One region of the Acidaminococcus sp. AM05-11 genome, then DNA from elsewhere that is predicted to be linked to it. Evidence: predicted binding sites of a transcription regulator. Region 1 holds the regulator's gene; each other region holds the start of a gene.
The links. The regulator HrcA, encoded in region 1, represses chaperone genes, less so after heat shock. The targets are predictions, from matches to a motif close to TGTTAGCACTCNNNTNANNNGAGTGCTAACA.

Region 1 (4,732 bases):
GATGCCCAATGGAAAGACCTGGGTATGCCGGAAACCCTGTGGACCAGCGAAGTAGAAGAATTGGGACCCTTGATCGTGGCTGTAGATACCCACGGCGGCAACCTGTTTGAAGAAAACAAGAAGCAATTCAAGGCCACCGCTGAGAAAGTCTATGAAGACATCAGCAAACACGTAGGTTTCATTAAATAAAGTAAGATGGGTACAAAAAAGTCATGCTGCGGCATGGCTTTTTTGTTTTACTGCCGCCGTTTTCTCCCCGGTCCCATTTGTGCTACAATAGGTAGGAACTTGCGAAATGTACAGAAAGAGGGGAGAACTCCATGCGGCCACGCTGGCAATTGTACCAAGGTATCTACATTCATATTCCTTTTTGCGTCCATAAATGCTGCTATTGTGATTTTGCTTCCTATCAGATCCAGTCTCCCCAGGTAATGGAAGCGTATACCCGGCGGCTGGTGGAGGAAATTCGCGCCTATGAGCCGGACCTGCCGCTGAGCCCTACGGCTACCATCTACTTTGGCGGTGGTACGCCCAGCGTCCTGCCCCCGGAGCTGCTGGCCCAAATTGTCCAGGCCCTGAAGGACCGGAGGTTCTGGCAGCACCCGGCAGAGGCTACCCTGGAAGCCAATCCGGGCACGGTAACCCTGGAAAGTCTCCGGGCCTATCGCCAGCTGGGCTTTGACCGGCTGAGTATGGGAATCCAATCCTTCCAGCCCGGGGAGCTGGCCCTGATGGGCCGTATCCACACGGCAGAGGAGGCGGCGGAGGCTGTGCAGCTGGCCCGGGAGGCCGGTTTTGCCCGGATTAGCGGGGACTTAATCTACGGGTATCCCACCCAGACCCTGGCGGGAGTCCAGGATTCCCTACAGAAGCTGATTGCCACCGGCGTGGACCATATTTCCGTCTACGGCCTGACTGTAGAGGAGGGGACCCAGCTGGAGCGGCAGCTGGCCAAGGGGCAGCTGAGCCTGCCCCCTGACGAGGCGGTGGACGCCATGTACGACTACCTGATGGACGCCCTGCCCCAGGCCGGGTACCAGCGCTACGAAATCGCCAACTTCGCCCGGCCCGGCCAGGAGTCCCTCCACAACCAGGTATACTGGCATTACCTGCCCTATATGGCCTTTGGCTGCGGGGCCTGCCGGTTTAATGGTAAGCGTCGGGAAACCAATCCTGCGGGTATCCGGGAATATATTGAAGGAAAACCCCTGGAAGTGGAAACCCTCACCCCGGAAATCCGTCGGGAGGAGCTGGTCTTTATGAGCCTGAGAACCCGGCAGGGGCTGAACCTGATGGAGTTTCAGGAGCGCACGGGAACGGCCTTCTTTCCCTTTTATGAAACAGCCTGGGAGGAGTGCCAATCCCGGGGCTGGCTGGAGCAGGAGGGGGACAATATCCACCTGACGCCCCAGGGCATGCGCTTTGGGAATCTGGCCTTTGAGACTTTTCTCACGGTGCCGCCGGAGGCTAAAAAAGAAAAAAATATTTAGTCAAAAGTATTGACAATTTGACTAAATAGGTGTATCTTTACCATTAGATGTTAGCACTCCAATGGTTTGAGTGCTAACAATCTAGAAAAGAGATGATTACAGTGCTAAGTGACCGCAAGAAAAAAATACTTCAACTCATCATTGAAGATTATATCGAAACGGCTGAGCCTGTAGGATCTCGCACCATCGCCAGAAAATACAACCTGGGAATCAGCCCCGCTACCATCAGGAACGAAATGTCCGACCTGGAGCTTTTGGGCTATTTGGAGCAGCCGCACACTTCGGCTGGCCGGATTCCCTCCGCAGCAGCCTACCGCTACTACGTGGATTCTCTGGTGAAACCGGACACCCTCTCACCCAATGATGTGGCGCTGATCAACAGCTGGTACCGGGAACGGGTACACAGCATCGACGACATTTTTCAGTCCACCGCCAAGATATTATCCAGGATGAGCAAGAACGTGTCCGTGGTGCTGGCCAACAAGGACCGGGAAAGTGCTTTTTCCTATATCCGGTTCCTGCCCCTGAATGAGCATCAAGCCATTTTGTGCATCGTAGAAGATGACGGGCAGATGGATAATGGTGTAATCCAAATCCCTGCCGGCATGAGCAAGATGGAAATGGATGCCCTGGCAGAACGGGTGACCAACAGACTTCATGGGATGAAGCTGAACGATATCACCGATGCGGTTCTGCAAGAAGTGCGCGACACCCTCCAAGGGGACAAAGCCCTGTACGTTTCCCTGATCAAGGGAATCCGGCAAATGCAGTCCGGACAAAGTGAGGACAAGATGTTCCTGGGAGGCACCAAGCAGCTGCTGAGCCAGCCGGAATTTCGGGATCCAGAACGGATCAAGGAGCTGCTCAGCGTCCTGGAAGAGGAGCAGATGCTCAAGGATATGCTGAAAGCGGACAGTGCCCATTCGGGCATGCGCGTGACCATTGGCAGCGAAAACAAATTCTCCGGCATTCAAGATTGCAGCATGATTCAGGCCACCTACCGGCTGAACGGACAGGTGATTGGAACCCTGGCCGTACTGGGGCCAACCCGCATGGAGTACAAGAAAGTAATTTCCGTTATGGATTACCTGCATGATTACCTACGGGTGGTTATGAGTAAAATAGACGAAAAGTAGGGAGGAACTATGGTAGAAGAACAGCAGAAGGTAAAAGAAGAAACTACTGCCGCAGCTGAAACTGAAGCACAGGCACAAGCCGCCGCACAGGCTGCTGAAAAGGCAGATGCCAAGGCCCAGACTGAGGACGGCAAAGCAGAAGCCGTGGATCCCAAGGATGCCAAGCTTGACGCACAGGCCAAGGAAATCCAGGACCTGCAAAACCGTCTTTTAAGATTGCAGGCAGATTTCGATAACTTCAGAAAGCGCAACAATGAAGAACGGGAACAGCTGAGCCAGTTTGTTACGGCCCAGGTTTCCAAGGAGTTTTTGAAGGTGCTGGACAACTTCGAACGGGCGGAAGAAAGCCTGAAGAACTCCACTGATACCAGCGCCATCCAAGTGGGGATGGAAAAAATCCACAAGCAGTTTGAAAAAGCCCTCAAGAATCTGTCCATCGAGGAAATTCCTGCGGAAGGAAAACCCTTCGATCCCAACATTCATGAGGCCGTTATGCAGGGCGGGAACCCTGACCTGCCGGATGAAAGCGTGGATCTGGTCCTGGAAAAGGGCTACAAGATCGGCGACAAGGTCATCCGCCATTCCAAGGTTCGTGTTGTGCGTAACTCTTAATCAATAGATAACCTTTGCGTAAAGCGTAAGAAGCGAGATTTGACAGGAGGAATTCATTATGTCTAAGATTATAGGTATTGACTTAGGTACCACCAACTCCGTTGTAGCCGTTATGGAAGGCGGCGAACCTACGGTAATCACCACCCAGGAAGGCGGCCGTCTGACTCCTTCCGTTGTAGGCTTCACCAAAAATGGTGAAAGACTGGTAGGCCAGCTGGCCAAACGCCAGGCTGTGTCCAACCCGGAACGGACCATCAGCTCCATCAAACGGCACATGGGCACCAAATACACCGTGACCATTGATGGCAAGGACTACACCCCGGAACAGATTTCTGCCATGATTCTGGAAAAGATGAAGGGCGATGCAGAACGCTACCTGGGCGAAAAAGTAACGGAAGCCGTTATTACGGTTCCTGCCTACTTCAACGACAGCCAACGGCAGGCCACCAAGGACGCTGGCCGGATTGCCGGTTTGGAAGTAAAACGGATTATCAACGAACCTACCGCAGCTGCACTGGCTTACGGCATTGATAAGACCGATGACCATACCATCCTGGTTTATGACCTGGGCGGCGGCACCTTCGATGTGTCCATTTTGGAACTGGGCGACGGCGTATTCGAAGTAAAATCCACCAACGGTGATACCCACCTGGGCGGCGATGACTTCGACCAGCGCATCATGAACTGGATGACCGACGAATTCAAGAAAGACACCGGCATTGACCTGACCGGCGACAAGATGGCTATGCAGCGGATTCGTGAAGCTGCTGAAAAGGCCAAGATTGAACTGTCCAACATGCTGACCACCAACATCAACCTGCCGTTCATTACCGCAGGCGCCAATGGCCCGCAGCATCTGGATATGGACCTGACCAGAGCCAAATTTGACGAAATGACCAGCGACCTGGTTGACCGGACCATCGACTGCACCCACAGAGCCCTGTCCGATGCTAACCTGAGCCCCAAAGACATCAACAAGATTCTGCTGGTAGGCGGTTCTTCCCGTATTCCTGCTGTTCAGGAAGCCATCAAGAGAACCCTGGGCCAGGATCCTGCTCACGGCGTAAACCCTGATGAATGCGTTGCTATGGGCGCTGCCATTCAGGCCGGCGTACTGGCAGGCGATGTAAAAGACGTTCTGCTGCTGGATGTTACTCCTCTGTCCCTGGGTATTGAAACCATGGGCGGCGTAATGACCAAGATCATTGACCGGAACACCACCATTCCTACCTCCAAGAAACAGGTATTCTCCACCGCTGCTGATAACCAGCCGGCTGTAGATATCCATGTACTGCAAGGCGAACGGGAAATGGCTGCCGACAACAAGACCCTGGGTCGTTTCGAACTGGGTGGCATTCCTGCTGCTCCCCGGGGAGTACCTCAAATCGAAGTTGCTTTCGATATCGATGCCAACGGTATCGTTAACGTAAGCGCCAAGGATTTGGGCACCGGCAAGGAACAAAAGATTACCATTACGTCTTCTGGCAGCCTGAG
Region 2 (4,732 bases), on a different contig from region 1:
AAAAAAGACGGCCGAAGCCGTCTTTTTCACTGCTTGTTTATTTGCCCAGCTGGCTTTTGAACGTGCTGAAGAAACGGTCCACAATGCGGGTGTACATACCGTTAAAATCGCTGTCTTCCTGTCTGTCCCGGGCGTCCTCACTGGTGTATACCAGGGCCCCTGTCTTCATGCTGTACACATCGAAGCGGACGGTCAGGTACATGGTAACGTACTGCTTTTCGGGAACCTTTACCGGAATGGGAATCCGGTGGACCACATCCCGATAGCCCTTGCTGTCATGAACGGTTTCGTGGATTTCTTTTTCCTGCCATTCCGTATGGGCCGGTACCACACTGACCTGTTTTTGGCAGCGGGTGACCTTGGGAACTACATAAAGGTCGGCCCCGGCGTCAACGGCAGCTTGGGGAATGTGGACGGCGGTGCTGTCCTTTACCGTTTCTTCCTGGGGGGCGCTGGCCTCACTGCCGGGCAGGATTGCCAGGGTTCCTGGCAGCGGTGCCGTGATGATTTTCGGGTTTTTGATGGCGGCAGCCTTTTGGTTAAAAATGACCTGGAAGGAATGGGCGTTGGAAGCCATTTGCTTGGAAAGGGCATCGGTATTGACTACGGCGGTGTAGATCGTTTGATCCTTTTTAAAGGAATGGGTGGGATCAGCCCATTTGGCAAAATCCGCGTAAGCAGGAAGGGATACCAGGGTTAACGCGGCTGCCAAAAGAGGAACCAAAAGTTTTTTCTTCATGAATTCGAGCGGACCAGCCAGGGAAACAGGCTGGCCTGCTGCCTCCTTTCTCTCTCGTGGGATGGATGAACCGAAAAGTATATTTTATTTATTATATCATGAAGTAATGAATTTTTCTGAACCTTTTTGGCGAAAAATTGGGACGCAGGAACTATCGGGAGGCTCGTTTTGTCCCGGGTCAGGCTTGGGGAAAAAAAAAGGAGCAGGCTTTTGGCCTACTCCTTGGGATTTTGGTGATCCACCCGGGACTTGAACCCGGGACACCCTGATTAAAAGTCAGGTGCTCTACCAACTGAGCTAGTGAATCATAAGAAACAGCTTTATAATTATAGCGGATTTTGAGGAATATTGTCAAGGGCTATTTTCGTGAAATTAATGTTTGTGCCGCTGCTCAGTGGTCCTATCCTTGGTTTGGACAGAAAAAAGCCAGGGAAGGAATTACCTTCCCTGGTGAGCCCTTAGGCCAACAATTCCAGCAGTTTGGCTCCGGCGGTGCAGGCCGGGCAGAAGCAGTATTTGCCGCCGCTTGCCTTGACTTCCTGGGCCTTGGCCAGCATTTGGGCAGCTTGGTCAGCGCCGAACGCTTTTTTGGCTGCTTCGGAAGCAAAGAAAGGAATGACCGCATCGATGGTGTTGACATCTTCCTTCAGGGCCGCATGGAGCAGAGCGGTCAGATTGGCTTGGGCAGCAGTGCCTTCTGCATCCAGCCATTTCTGGGCCAGTTCTTTTAAGCCGCCGTAAACGCTGGGCGCAGCAACCAGATTTTTCACTTCAGCAACAATTTCCTCGTGTTTATCCATGATGATCCATCCTCTATTGTAATAACTTTTATTACATTATACACCCAATTTAGGGGGAGCGCTAGGTTTTTTTGGGAAAATCCTTTATAATAAATTCCATAGTAAGTTTCTTGGAGATGGCAGGACTTTCCTGCAGAAAGGATGTAATATGCAAAAGACCAAAAAACTGTTTTCCTTGGGGCTGCTGGCCCTGTGCTTGAGCTTGGGACTGCATTTTCCCGTCCAGGCAGCAGATTATACCAATGATATGAAAATCCCGGGAGCGGCCAAAATAACCGTCAATGAGGGGGCTGCCTCCATTGACCGGCAGTTGGACCACCAGCCGGATCCCTATTTTGCCCACCCGGATTTTTACCATATGAAGGGCAAAGGCTCCCTCCTCCTGCTGCCCCATTTCCAGACCCTCCAGCAGTCCAGTGAATGGTCCTGTGGACCGGCCGCGGCCCTGATGGTGCTCAACTGGTACGGCAAGCGGGACGGTTGGTCGGAGCAAAAGCTGGCGGACCTGCGCCATTCCTGCAAGGACCTGAAGGTAAACGGCTTCCCGGAGGGGTATCCCGGCACCACCATGGCCCAAATGGAAGACATTTTCCAAAAGGTGGGGGGCTTTAAGACCATCAGTTCCACGGACTATGCCCGGAAAGGCAAGACCTTTGGCCCGGAAGATATCAAACGCTTCCTCCAGCAGGGGCGTCCCATTATGGTATGCTGGATCGACTGGGGCGGCCATTGGCAGGATATCATCGGCTATGATGATATGGGTACGGAAAATCCCCAGGATGATGTAGTCATCATGGCGGACCCTTACGATACCACGGACCATAACCAGGACGGCTACGGGATTTATCCGGCGGCCCGGTTCTTTGCCCTGTTTGATATGTTTGGTTCCTTCCCGGAAAGCGAAGGGGGCAATCACAACCTGTTTTTGGTAGCGTACCCGGACGGGCAGTAAGGAGGCGGCTGATGACAAGACCCAAGATTACCATTCGGGTGGTGGACAAAAAGGGCCCCAGGGGCTGCCACCACGGCCATACAGCCGGCTGTACCTTTGACTGGGATACCCAGCGGGGACAGCTTTGCCCCATGGCCCAGCACGTGCTGTTTCCCTATATCGACATTCTCCGCTACGGGGGCATCATCCCCGGCATGAAGGGCAATACCCTGCGGGTAGCCTGCCCGGATGCGGACGTAATCAATATTTTTGAAATCACTGTAGAAAAAACAAATTAACCCAGAAAAAAACGGACGGCCTTTCCCCCAGGTGGGAAGGGCCGTTTTGCGGTGAATAAGAAAAAATAGTAAAAAACTTTGACTAATTAGCACTCAACTATTGACAGTGCTAACAACAAGTGGTATATTATAACCAGAACGAAGGAGAGACCAAGGAAAGGGTTCCCAAAAAGAACCGTTGCAATAGCCTTTCGGTAGTTCCAAAAGCTGACCTTCATGGCCAAGATGAACGGAGGAATGGCTTATGTTACTGCCTAGTGTATTCGATGAAAATGGTTTTGAAGATTTGATGGATGATTTTGATGATATGTTCAGCAGCCGGAATCCTTTGTACGGGAAACATGGCAGAAACATGATGAAGATGGACATTCGGGACGTGGGTGACCACTACGAACTGGATATCGATCTGCCGGGCTTCAAGAAAGAGGAAATCAAGGCGCAGTTGGAAAATGGCTATCTGACCATCCGGGCTTCCAAGGGTTTGGACAAGGATGAGAAGGATAAGAAAGGGCAATATATCCGCCGTGAACGTTCCTATGGTGAATGTGCCCGTACGGTTTATGTAGGGGAAAATATCACCGAGGCCGATGTGAAAGCCAAATACGAAAACGGCATCCTGCAATTGAGCATTCCTAAGAAAGAACCTCAGAAAGAAGAAACCAAGAAATATATCGCTATCGAAGGATAACGAGGAAGGGAACCCTCAGGGAGGGTTCCGGAGAGAATCCCGGAGTCATACGCAAGTATGGCTCCGGGATTTCTTTATGTGTGCACCTGCAAAGGAGACAATGTTTTCTGGAGGAAACACCCTTGACAACACCTTCTATCCCACGTAAACTATAATTTACAATAGTTTTTGAAAAAATTGCGAAAAAAGGAGCAACGGTCAATGGAAAAACAAATTCCGGAGTTAATTACTGTCGAAGCAGCTCGGGACACCCATCGCTGGGTGGCAGTCACCGCTCTTTTGCTGGCAATCGGCGTTATTCTGCACACCATCAGCCCCAACGTAGGAGGCGTAACCCCCAACTGGACCATTGCCATGTATTCCATTACCATTTGCCTGACCCGTCCCAGCCTGAGCCGGGCCCTGGGAATAGGCTTTGTGGCCGGCTTGACCCTGATTCCCTCCTCTAAATCCGCGTTTCCCCTGGGCAACCTGGCCAGTGAACTGTGCGGCGCAGCTACTGCCTGCATTCTGGTAAAGGCCTTTGCCCTGACCCATTTGGAAAACCTGCGGGTAAAACCCTTTATTGTGGGCTTTTTGGCCACCTTTGTCAGCGGGTCAGTATTTACCCATATTCTGAAATTGGTTCTGGGTTTGCCTTTGGTTGTGTGGATCCGGGCCATGCTGCCTCTGGTAGCTGTGATTGCCCTGGTGAACGCCCTGGTAACCCAGGCCCTGTACGGCCCGGTCCGGAAGATTTTCTTTGCAACGGAGGGTGGACAACATGAGTGAAGCGGCAATTCGGATTTCCGATTTTTATTTTGAATACCTGAACAGCGACCTGGTGCTGAAGGATATCAACCTGACCATCAAGGAAGGCTCCTTTACGGCCATCGCCGGTCCCAGCGGCGCTGGAAAAACCACCCTGTGCAAGGCCATGACGGGAATTGTCCCCCATTATTATGGCGGAAGGTACCACGGCTCGGTAGAAGTTTTGGGAGAAAATATCCAGGGCAAGAAAATTTCTGAACTGGCCATGCGGGTGGGAATTATGCTGGACGACTATGAAAGCCAGATGGTGTCCCTGACGGCGGGAGAAGAAATTGCCTTTGGCCTTTTGAACCATGGTTTTTCTCCAGATGAAGTGGATGCCCGGGTGTCCCAGGCCCTGGCAGAGGTAGGCCTTCCTGGCCGGGAAAATTACCAGCTGGACGAATTGTCCGGGGGCCAGCGGCAGCGGCTGCTGCTGGCGTCTGTACTGGCCTGTCAGCCGGAAATCCTGATTTTGGACGAACC
Region 3 (4,732 bases), 140 kb from region 1:
GTGGGTACCGGCAACAACAATATGCTGGAAACTTCCCGTGGCTATGTGCGTTACCGTTCCGCCAGAACGGTGGAAGCCTCTGCCTATACCCTGGCAGAAGGCAGTGGTACGGGACTTACCTCCACAGGTGTGGTGCCCTACCACGGAATTGTGGCCGTGGATCCGGACGTAATCCCTTATGGGACCCGGATGTATATTCCTGGCTACGGTTTTGCTGTAGCAGGTGACTGCGGCGGTGCCATCAACGGCAATCGGATCGACCTTTACATGGATGACTATGGTGATGCCATAGCCTGGGGCCGACGACAAGTAACCATGTATATCTTAGAATAAAAAACGTTACAGGAGAAAAAAGTGCTGAAGGAAGTACTCATTGTAGAAGGAAAAATGGACACCGTAGCGGTCAAGAAGGCAGTGGATGCTGAGACTATAGAAACCGGTGGCTTTACCTTGGCACCCTATACCCTGGACCTGATTAAAGCAGCCTATGAAAAGCGCGGGATCATCATTATGACCGACCCCGACGGCGCAGGGGACCGCATCCGGAAGTTTCTGACGGAGCGTTTCCCGAACGCCGGGCAGGCCTTTGTGCCTAAGGCGGAAGCCCTGGCCCACCACGATGTGGGTATTGAACAGGCGCAGCCGGAGGCCATCCGCAAAGCTCTTTCCAAGGTGCATTTTCAGGAAATGAATCCCCGAAAGGAATTTTCCTCTCGGGATTTATTTTTGTCCGGGTTGTCCGGCAGTCCTGAGGCCGCCAGGCGGCGGGACCGGGTAGGGGCCATCTTGGGCATTGGCTACGGCAATGCCAAGCAGTTGGTCAGTCGTTTAAACAATTACGGCATCACCCGGGAAGAATTCCGCCAAGCGGTGGCCCAGGTAGCTGAAGAAGAGAAGTAGGGAGGAACAGTATGCTGCATCCTGTCATTGCCAGTCGGGAAGTGACCCATTATATTTTGCAGACCTTTGGGCTGAAGGCCAAGAAGCGCTTTGGCCAGAATTTCCTCATTAATGAAAAGGTGGTGCAGGCCATTGCCCAGGCTGCCCAAATTGGACCTGGGGACCTGGTACTGGAAATCGGTCCGGGCATTGGTACCCTGACCCAGGCCCTGGCGGAAACCGGCGCCCAGGTAAAAAGTGTGGAAATCGACCAAAGCCTTTTGCCGGTACTGGCCAAAACCCTGGAAGGTTACACCAATGTGGAAATTATTCCTGGGGACGTGCTGAAAGTGGATTTGGGGGAGATTACCCAGCACGAACCTTTCACGGTAGCTGCCAATCTGCCCTACTACATTACCACTCCGATTATTTTTGCTCTCCTGGAACAGCAGCTGCCCCTGAAACGGCTGGTGGTTATGGTCCAGAAGGAAGTGGCTGAACGGATGACTGCTGGCCCGGGCACCAAGGATTACGGTCCCCTGTCCCTGGCTCTCCAGTACTACTCCGAGCCCCGGTTAGCGCTTTCCGTGCCGGCCCGGGATTTCATGCCGGCACCCAAGGTGGATTCCATGGTAGTGGTTTGTGAAAAACGGGAGCAGCCGCCGGTGGACGCAGATCCCAAGCTGTTTTTCCAGGTGGTGCGGGCAGCCTTTTCCCAGCGGCGGAAAATGCTCAGCAATTGTCTAAAGAGTCTGGGGCTCTCCAGTGACCAGGTAAAGACCCTGATGGAACGGGCAGGGATTGACGGCAAGCGCCGGGGAGAATCTCTTTCCATGGAAGAATTTGGCAAACTGACCAAAGCCTACGCCGAAAGCCTGAAGCAAGCATGAGCCAGCGGTATAAATTCTTTTCTCACAAGGACTGTGAATTTTTCCCCTGCCACCCTGGGGCGGACCGGGAAAACTTCAACTGTCTGTTCTGCTTCTGTCCCCTGTATGCTTTGGGGGAGAACTGCGGCGGCAGCTACAGCCTGCTGCCAAATGGCGTAAAGGATTGCAGCCGCTGCCTGTATCCCCATGAAAAAGAGCATTACGATGCCATAATGGCCAAACTGAAAAAATAAAAAATCAAGCCTTTTGAAAAAAATAGTCAAAGGGCTTGATTTTTTTTTGAAACATGCTATTATAGGTAATGTAGTTAGCACTCCTGTTAAATGAGTGCTAATAAAATCAAAAACACCAATTTGTGATATAAGAAAGGGGATTCGTAACATGTTAAAGCCTTTGGATGACCATGTTGTAGTAGAACCGATTGTACAAGAGGAGAAAACCAGTTCCGGTTTGTATCTGCCCGATACGGCCCACAAGGATAAACCTCAGACTGGCAAAGTGATTGCCGTTGGTACCGGTCGTCTGCTGGACAATGGTACGAGAGTTGCCTCCGAAGTTAAGGTGGGGGATGTGGTTGTATTCGCCAAATACTCCGGCAGCGATGTAACGCTGGATGAAAAAGATTACATCATCCTGAGAGACAGCGATATCCTGGCTGTTGTAGAGTAAGCAATTCCTCTCTGCAAGCAAGACACAATTACCCGATAGAATTTGGAATTAAGGAGAGATTTCAGAATGGCTAAAATGATTAAATTTGATGAAGATGCTCGCCGCGGCCTGGAACGCGGTGTCAATGCCCTGGCTGATGCTGTTAAAGTAACCTTGGGACCCAAGGGCCGCAACGTTGTTCTTGAAAAGAAATTCGGTTCTCCTACCATCACCAACGATGGCGTAACCATTGCTAAAGATATTGAACTGGAAGATCCGTTTGAAAACATGGGCGCTGCCCTGGTGCGTGAGGTTGCTACCAAAACCAACGATATCGCTGGCGACGGCACTACCACCGCTACGGTTCTGGCCCAATCCATTGTGCACGAAGGCATGAAGAACGTAGTAGCCGGTGCCAACCCCATGGTTCTGAAGAAGGGCATCAAGAAAGCTACCGATGTTCTAGTTGAAGAACTGAAGAAGAGCGCACAAGATGTTAAGACCAAAGAAGAAAAAGCTCAGGTTGCTTCCATCTCCGCTGGGGATGAAGAAATCGGCGGCTTGATTGCCGATGCTATGGAAAAAGTTGGCAACGATGGCGTAATTACCGTTGAAGAATCCAAGACCATGGATACTTCCCTGGAAACTGTAGAAGGTATGCAATTCGACCGCGGCTACATTTCCCCGTACATGGTAACGGATCCGGATAAGATGGAATCCGTAATGTCCAACCCGTACGTATTCATTACGGACCGGAAGATCACCCTGATCAACGACATTATGCCCCTTCTGGAAAAAGTGGTTCAACAAGGCCGTGAACTGCTGATCATTGCTGAAGACGTGGAAGGCGAAGCTCTGGCTACCTTGGTTGTAAACAGACTGCGTGGCACCTTCAAGGCTGTAGCTGTTAAGGCTCCTGGCTTTGGTGATCGCCGCAAGGCTATGCTCCAGGATATTGCTACCCTGACCGGTGCAACCGTAATCAGTGAAGAAGTTGGCCGTAAACTGGACAGCGCTTCCCTGCAAGACCTGGGTACCTGCGGCCAAGTTCGGGTAACCAAGGATATGACCACCATTGTTGATGGCGGCGGCGACAAACAAGCCATTGCTGACCGGGTTGCTTCCATCCGTGCCCAGATTCCGGAAACCACTTCTACTTTCGATAAAGAAAAACTGCAAGAACGTTTGGCTAAATTGTCCGGCGGCGTAGCTGTAATCAAAGTTGGTGCTGCTACCGAAACCGAACTGAAAGACAAGAAACTGAGAATCGAAGATGCCCTGAACGCTACCCGCGCTGCTGTGGCTGAAGGTATTGTTGCCGGCGGTGGTACCGCTCTGCTGCAAGTACAGCCTGCTCTGGAAGAACTGGCTGCTGCAGCTGAAGGCGATGAAAAGACCGGCGTTGAAATCGTAAAACGCGCCATTGAAGCTCCGGTTCGTCAAATCGCTGACAACGCAGGCCTGGAAGGCGCTGTGATTGTTGAAGCTGTGAAGAAAGCTGAAAAGGGCATTGGCTTCAACGCTCTGACTGGCGAATATGTTGACATGATCAAATCCGGTATTGTGGATCCCTGCAAAGTAACCCGCAGCGCTCTGCAAAATGCAGCCTCCATCGCTTCCATGATTCTGACCACGGAAGCTGTTGTAGCTGACAAACCGGCTAAGGAAGCTGCTCCTGCTGCTCCTGGCATGGGCGGCGGAATGCCTGGAATGATGTAAGCATCAGCTAGGTTTCTGAACCTTAAAAAACCGCATGGAGATTTCCTCCGTGCGGTTTTTTCATAACTGGAAAGCAATTTTCGGTCCGGGTTTTGCTTTTTGCTGTCCTTAGGGCAGAAAGCATGGTAAGATAAAGGGAGTGTTCAGGGCAGAAAAAGGAGGCGGTATAATGGACAAAGAAGAATTTATCAAACGGCTGGAACAGGAAGGCCGCTATGATACCCCGCTGATTCTGCAGTATGCCGGCTGGCTGGAGAAGGAAAGCGCCAAGCTGAATATCCCTCCAGAGAAACTTTACGACAAGGAGTGGCTGGCAGGCGGTTCCATTCCCCGGGTCCGGGGCTATTACCAGGACCGGGAAGGGCAGTGGACCGATAAAATGGACTACCCTTGGAATTTTGAAAAGTAGGGCTTTGGGGCCTTGCTTTATACTGCAGCAACCCCTTGACTAAGGGTAAACCCAAAGACAGCCGGCTGCGTTTCAGCCTTTGAAAGGCTGGGCGCGCCGGCTTCGTTTGTCATACAGACCCAGGCTTGGTGCGGGTTTGGCGAAAGATAAGAGTTATCTAATAAATAGGATAACCCAGAATATATTA

Region 2: DW089_RS00285 (Hsp20/alpha crystallin family protein) is a predicted target of HrcA. The motif match lies at 2,854-2,884, and genes of this name have one in related genera.
Region 3: groES (co-chaperone GroES) is a predicted target of HrcA. The motif match lies at 2,075-2,105, and genes of this name have one in related genera.

Annotation. Positions count from the first base shown of each region.
Region 1 covers NZ_QRMX01000005.1:159,027-163,758, forward strand. Annotated here, with positions in the region: gene ttdB (L(+)-tartrate dehydratase subunit beta) at 1-189, shown strand, start outside; gene hemW (radical SAM family heme chaperone HemW) at 321-1,490, shown strand; gene hrcA (heat-inducible transcriptional repressor HrcA) at 1,583-2,626, shown strand; gene grpE (nucleotide exchange factor GrpE) at 2,636-3,238, shown strand; gene dnaK (molecular chaperone DnaK) at 3,297-4,732, shown strand, end outside.
Region 2 covers NZ_QRMX01000001.1:49,634-54,365, forward strand. Annotated here, with positions in the region: gene DW089_RS00260 (hypothetical protein) at 38-739, opposite strand; tRNA gene DW089_RS00265 (tRNA-Lys) at 971-1,046, opposite strand; gene DW089_RS00270 (heat-shock protein Hsp90) at 1,198-1,539, opposite strand; gene DW089_RS00275 (C39 family peptidase) at 1,688-2,491, shown strand; gene DW089_RS00280 (TIGR04076 family protein) at 2,503-2,769, shown strand; gene DW089_RS00285 (Hsp20/alpha crystallin family protein) at 3,014-3,457, shown strand; gene DW089_RS00290 (tryptophan transporter) at 3,659-4,228, shown strand; gene DW089_RS00295 (energy-coupling factor ABC transporter ATP-binding protein) at 4,221-4,732, shown strand, end outside.
Region 3 covers NZ_QRMX01000005.1:19,823-24,554, forward strand. Annotated here, with positions in the region: gene DW089_RS04100 (3D domain-containing protein) at 1-333, shown strand, start outside; gene rnmV (ribonuclease M5) at 355-900, shown strand; gene rsmA (16S rRNA (adenine(1518)-N(6)/adenine(1519)-N(6))-dimethyltransferase RsmA) at 912-1,769, shown strand; gene DW089_RS04115 (cysteine-rich small domain-containing protein) at 1,766-2,002, shown strand; gene groES (co-chaperone GroES) at 2,151-2,438, shown strand; gene groL (chaperonin GroEL) at 2,505-4,136, shown strand; gene DW089_RS04130 (hypothetical protein) at 4,306-4,545, shown strand.